Regions from separate parts of the Catenuloplanes indicus genome, predicted to be linked through region 2. Evidence: riboswitches for the same ligand, from Rfam matches in the RefSeq annotation. Region 2 holds a riboswitch; the other holds the start of a gene.

Region 1 (3,206 bases), 7.4 Mb from region 2:
ATAACGCTGGAGAAGCTGCCGACCGTGACCGACCTGCGCGCCCGGCGCCTGGAACTGACCCGCGCGTCGCTGGAGACCGCGCTGGAGGGCGGCGACTTCGAGCGGTTCCGGGTCGTGCTCGAGTCGCTGACCGGCGAGCACGACGTCGAGGACGTCGCACTCGCCGCGATCAAGTTGCTGCACGAGGCGGCCGGCGGTGACGACGACGAGGAGGAGATCCCGTCGCCGGTCCCGCCGCGCGAGCGCACCCCCCGGAACCGCGACGACCGCCCGAGCGGCCGGGACAGCCGCCGGGACGGCCGCTCCGGCGACCGTGACCGGGACGGCCGCTTCGGTGACCGGGACCGGGACGGCGGTCCCGGCGACCGCGGCCGGTCCGGGCGGGACCACTCGTCCGACGCGGGGGTCACCCGGCTGTTCGTCGGGCTCGGCCGGCGTGCCGGGCTGCGCCCGCAGGATCTGGTCGGCGCGATCGCCGGCGAGTCCGGCATCAACTCCCGCGAGATCGGCGCCATCCAGATCACCGACCGGTTCTCCCTGGTCGAGGTTCCGGAATCGGCTGCGGACATGATCATCGACGCGCTCCAGCACAGCTTCATCCGCGGGCGCCGCCCATCCGTGCGGCGGGAGCGCTACAACCGCTGACCGGGTTCGGTGGGTGACAGGTCGAGAGCCGCGAGTCTCTGAGGGAAGAAGGTCAAGGGCTGCCTCCGGCGGGTCACGGCTCCGGGGAGGCGAGGATTCCCGGGGTGGCCGGGGTCCGCTGGGGGAGTGAGCTTCTCCGCCGTCGACGCGACCCTCAAGATCCTTCCATCCGCCACGCCCTTTCCGGCCGAGTGAAAGGGCGGTGGTGCATGGAAGGATCTTGAGTCCCAATGGTTACGTCGGGATTGTCGGGGGCGTGGTGCAGCCGTCTGTCCGTGGTGGTCTCGCGCTGGCCGGGTTCCTCGGCGAACACGCGGTGTCGCAGGCGGCGGATCCGGTCCCGATCGGTGGATGCGCCGGTGCGCAGCTCGACCATGCGGATGCTCCTTCCGCCGGAGCCGGAGCCGGAGCCGGAAGCGGGTATCCACGCACATAGAAGTATCGCGGTGGTCCGTCGTGGACACGGGGGCTCCGTTCCGGGAGCACTGTGTTGTTGGCGACACGCTGGTACGAGATGTAGTGGGTTGCGTGGCGGGCGTACCCAGATATGGTGTTGCACGCAGCTGGTTCGGGCGGTGCGGCGACGCGGTGCCCGAGGCAAGAGGGAACCCGGTGGAAATCCGGGACTGCCCCGCAGCGGTGAGTGGGAACGAAAGCCGTCACAAGCACTGGGTGTCGTCACAGGCGCCTGGGAAGCGACGGCCGGTAGGCAGAGCAGCACGGCGCCCGCGAGTCCGAAGACCTGCCAGCGCACCGCGCCGAAACGGACGCGCGGTGGTCCGAGGCCGCGCGGGACGGCCGACGCCGACCAGCCACCGCGGCCGCGATCCACGCGTGCCCGGTGGTGGCCTGCGCCCGCGCGGTCCGAGGACCTCATCGAGGGATTCGGACTCGCGAGGAGCGAACGAGGATGACGGTCACCGAGACCGCGGTACCGGCGCAGCAGACGCCACGAAGCACGATGCGGGTGCGCAAGCGGGACGGCGCACTGGAGCCCGTGGACGTCAACCGGATCGTGCGTGCGGTCGAGCGCCGGGCCGGGGACCTGACGGAGGTCGACCCGCTGCGGGTGGCGACCCGGACGATCAGCGGCCTGTACGACGGCGCGACCACCGAGGAACTGGACAAGCTCTCCATCCAGACCGCGGCGGAGCTGATCGGCGAGGAGCCGCAGTACTCCCGGCTCGCGGCCCGGCTGCTGATCAAGGCGGTCGAGGAGGAGGTCGCCGAGCAGGGCGTCGGCACGTTCGCCGAGTCGATCGCGCTGGCGCACCGGGAGGGGCTGATCGGCGACGAGACCGCAGCGTTCGCCGAGACGCACCGGCACGCGCTCGACGCGGCGATCGACACGCGCAACGACCTGCGTTTCGAGTATTTCGGGCTGCGCACGGTCGCGGACCGTTACCTGCTGCGCCACCCGCACACCCGCCGGGTCGTCGAGACACCGCAGTACTGGCTGCTGCGCGTCGCCTGCGGCCTGTCCCGGACCGTGGACGAGGCGATCGGCTTCTACCGCCTGATGTCCAGCCTGGCCTATCTGCCCAGCTCGCCGACGCTGTTCAACTCCGGCACCCGGCACACCCAGATGTCGTCCTGCTTCCTGGTCGACTCGCCGCGGGACGAGCTGGACTCGATCTACGAGCGCTACCACCAGGTCGCGAGGCTGTCGAAGTTCTCCGGCGGGATCGGCATCTCCTGGTCCCGGGTGCGGGGCCGGAGAGCGCTCATCCGGGGGACGAACGGGCGGTCCAACGGCATCGTGCCGTTCCTGAAGACGCTGGACGCCGGTGTGGCCGCGGTCAACCAGGGCGGCCGGCGCAAGGGCGCGGCGTGCGTCTACCTGGAGCCGTGGCACCCGGACGTGGAGGAGTTCCTGGAGCTGCGGGACAACACCGGCGAGGAGTCCCGGCGCACCCACAACCTGAACCTGGCCAACTGGATCCCGGACGAGTTCATGCGCCGGGTCGAGGCGGACGCGGACTGGTCGCTGATCGACCCGTCCGACGCGCCGGAGCTGCCCGACCTGTACGGCGCGGCGTTCGACGACGCCTACCGCGCGGCGGAGAAGAAGGCGGTGAAGACGGTCAAGGCACGCGACCTGTACGGCCGGATGATGCGCACGCTCGCGCAGACCGGCAACGGGTGGATGACGTTCAAGGACCCGTCGAACCGGCTGTCGAACCAGACCGGCGTGCCCGGCAACACCATCCACCTGTCCAATCTGTGCACCGAGATCCTCGAGGTGAACTCGGACGACGAGACCGCGGTCTGCAACCTGGGTTCGGTCAACCTGGGCGCGCACGTGACCGCGGACGGCGTCGACTGGGAGAAACTGCGTGCCACGGTACGGACCGCGGTGGTCTTCCTGGACCGGGTGATCGACATCAACTACTACCCGTCGGTGCAGGCGGCCGCGTCGAACCCGCGCTGGCGGCCGGTCGGGCTCGGGCTGATGGGCCTGCAGGACGCGTTCTTCACGCTGCGGCTACCGTTCGACTCGGCCGGGGCGAAGGAACTGTCCACCCGCGTCCAGGAGGAGATCTTCCTGACCGCGCTGGAGT
Region 2 (3,206 bases):
GGCGGATCAGGCGGCGTCCAGGCCGGGGTGACCGCGGCGGCGGTCGCGCCGAGACGTGCGGCGACGGTCGCGCCGAGACGTGCGGCGACGCGGTCCGCGCCCTGATCGATCTCGGACATGCGCCAGCCAGCGGAACCCTGCGCCGCGCGCTCGGCGAGAAAGGCCTCCGCGGCCGCGACCATGACACCGGCCACCTGGGCGCCACCTGAAAGCGTCGCCTCGGCGGACGCGGGGCCGTTCGCCTCGGCGGGACCGGGGCCGTTCGCCTCGGCGGGCGCGGAACTGTTCGCGCCGGCGGGTGCGGGACTGTTCGCTCCGGCGGTGATGGGGACGCGGAGGCCGTGGTCGACGCCGTTGAGCAGCAGCGCGAACTCGGTGGTGTTCGTGGCGGCGAGGCAGACGTCGGCGCGGAGGGCGGCCACATCGCCGCGCCCGTCGTCGAGGGCGAACAGGAAGCGGCCGGAGAGCGCGGCCAGCGCGGGCGAGGCCAGCAGAGCCCGGTCGAGCGCGTCGATCAAGGGGCGCACGTCGATCAGCGTGGCACCGTCGAGGCCGCTCAGCGGGGAGGCGACGATGTTGCGGGCGCGTTCGTGGGTGGCGGAGGGCAGCAGGCCGGCGTCGGCCAGCCGGGCGCCGAGTTCGATCTCGGCACCGGGCGGGAGCGCGCGGAGCTGGAGGTTGCCGCGTGAGGTCTGGTCGAGGTGGCCGTCGCCGAGGTCGCGGGCGGCGCGGGCCAGCACCCGGGCCTGGTCCGCGGTGATCACGCCGCCGGGAATCCGCACCCTGGCCAGGCCGCCGTCCGCGGCCGCGTGGACCTGGAGCGCGGTCGGGCAGGCATCCGGACCGGTGCGCGTCACGCCGCCGGAGACGCCGGAGGGTGCCGGCTGCGGCACGGTCCGGTGATCGGAAGCGGGAAGCGGGGACATGCGGCGGATACTACGGGTTGTCGCGGAGACCGTTTCACCTTCGGCCACCACGACCCGACGTGCGTCACAACCGCGCCCGCCGCACGCACCGGGTCCGTACCACTGCCGTAGGCACGCCTCACCGTCCGCGGGTCCGAGCGTTCCGGGGCCGGGGTGAGGGATCGATGCCGAGGCCCGGCCGCTACTGACGTTTCGGGCCGAAGCGCGGGGCGCTGCGGGGCCAGCGGCGCTAAACGCCGAAATGTCGGGCGCGAAGCGCCCGGTGTGTCTGGCGCGAGGGGCGACCGCAACCGCGAGACCTGTAAATGTCGAAATGTCGGGCGCAACGTGCCCGGCGCGTTCACCCCGGGACCCGACCGCAACCGCGGAACCGGCGGATGCCGACGTTCTCAAGCACGAACCGCACCGGACAGGTGTGCCAGCCGCCCGAAATTTCCGGATAAAGCCTGCCGCTGCCGCACTTGGTGATCGCATCCGCTGCGGGTCTGAAGCCTGTGTGATCAATCAGTGGAGCGAAAAGGAGGTCATCTAGCGAAGTTGATATCCCAAACGCTCCACTGATTGATCACACAGGGCTGAGCAGCGTCGTTCGCCGGCGACGGCGCCTGTCGCGCGGGGTGGGATATTGCGATATTTCGAGCGCGGAGCGCCCGGCTGCCCGTACGGAGCCGGCTGACCGCAGCGAAGCCGGGGGCAGCGAAACCGAGGGCGCAGCGAAGCCGGGTCACCACCGCGAGACCGGAGCGCCACAGCGAGACGCGGCGCGTTCGGAGAGCGGGGAGGGCGAGCAAGATCACTGGGGGTGGCTTGACGGGTGGGTGGCGGGGTCGGGAAAGTGGGAGGGCTGCACAAGCGCGCGGCGACGGTGGAGGAAGTCCGGTGCGAGGCCGGCGCGGTCCCGCCACTGTCACCGGGGAGCGGACCCCAGCAAGACCACTGCCGGACGGTACGGCGGGAAGGTGGGGGCGAGCGTCGATCCGGGAGCCAGGAGACTCCGGTCGCCGCGACAACCGTCACGATCTGGGGCGCGGACCCCAGGGAGGAGCCCGCGGTGGCCCGCGTCCTGTTGCTGTCGACGTCCGACACCGACCTGCTCAGTGCCCGTGCCAGCGGGGCGGACTTCCGGCTGGCGAACCCGGCCCGTACCGCGGTGGAAGATCTCGAGGGTCTGCTCGACGGTGCGGAGCTGGTGGTGGTCCGGATCCTGGGCGGCTACCGAGCGTGGGAGGAAGGGCTGGACGCGCTGCGGGCGCAGGACCGGCCGGTCGTGGTGCTGGGTGGCGAGCAGGCGCCGGACGCGGAGCTGATGCGGCGGTCCACGGTGGCGCCGAACCTGGCGGCCGAGGCGCACATGTACCTGGCGCACGGCGGCCCGGCGAACCTGGCCGAGCTGCACCACTTCCTGAGCGACACGATCCTGCTGACCGGGCACGGGTTCGCGGCGCCGGAACCGGCTCCGGCCTGGGGGCGCCTGCCCCGGGAGAGGAGCGCGAACGAGCACGGGCCGAGGATCGCGATCCTGTACTACCGGGCGCACCACATGGCCGGGAACACCGGGTTCGTGCACGCGCTGGCGGACGCGGTCGAGGAGGCCGGTGCGAAGGCGCTGCCGATCTTCTGCGCCTCGCTGCGTACTCCCGGGGAGGATCTTCTCGACTCGCTCCGGGAGGCGGACGCGCTGATCGTGACCGTGCTGGCCGCGGGCGGCGCGGGGGGCATCGCGCCGGCGGCGGCGCAGGCGGGCGGCGAGGACGACGCGTGGGACGTGGGCGCGCTGGCCGCGCTCGACGTGCCGATCCTGCAAGGACTGTGCCTGACCAGCGACCGGGCCACCTGGGACGGCAACGACGACGGGCTGTCGCCGCTGGACGCGGCGACCCAGGTCGCGGTGCCGGAGTTCGACGGGCGGATCATCACGGTGCCGTTCTCGTTCAAGGAGACCGATGCGGACGGGCTGACCGTCTACGTCGCGGATCCGGAGCGGGCGCGGCGGGTGGCCGGCATCGCGTTCGGGCACGCGCGGCTGCGGCACGTCCCGCCGGCCGAGCGGCGGATCGTGCTGATGCTGTCGGCGTACCCGACCAAGCACTCCCGGATCGGCAACGCGGTCGGCCTGGACACCCCGGCCTCCGCCGTGCGCCTGATCAAGGCGATGACCGAGCGCGGGTACGACGTGGGCGACTTCCCCGGCGTGGCGGCGCAGGACGGCGACGCGCTGATGCACGCGCTGATCGCGGCCGGTGGCCAGGACCCGAACTGGCTGACCGAGGAGCAGCTGGA

Evidence for each region. Region 2 has a riboswitch for cobalamin ahead of cobN (cobaltochelatase subunit CobN). Riboswitches for the same ligand answer to the same signal wherever they lie in the genome.
Region 1: another riboswitch for cobalamin. It lies ahead of J2S42_RS02220 (ribonucleoside-diphosphate reductase subunit alpha); the one in region 2 lies ahead of cobN (cobaltochelatase subunit CobN).

The regions. Positions count from the first base shown of each region.
Region 1 covers NZ_JAUSUZ010000001.1:405,552-408,757, reverse strand. Annotated here, with positions in the region: gene J2S42_RS02230 (DEAD/DEAH box helicase) at 1-645, shown strand, start outside; gene J2S42_RS02225 (hypothetical protein) at 800-1,021, opposite strand; cobalamin riboswitch at 1,193-1,409, shown strand; gene J2S42_RS02220 (ribonucleoside-diphosphate reductase subunit alpha) at 1,556-3,206, shown strand, end outside.
Region 2 covers NZ_JAUSUZ010000001.1:7,838,431-7,841,636, reverse strand. Annotated here, with positions in the region: gene J2S42_RS34990 (ferredoxin-like domain-containing protein) at 1-926, opposite strand, end outside; cobalamin riboswitch at 1,796-1,920, shown strand; gene cobN (cobaltochelatase subunit CobN) at 1,978-3,206, shown strand, end outside.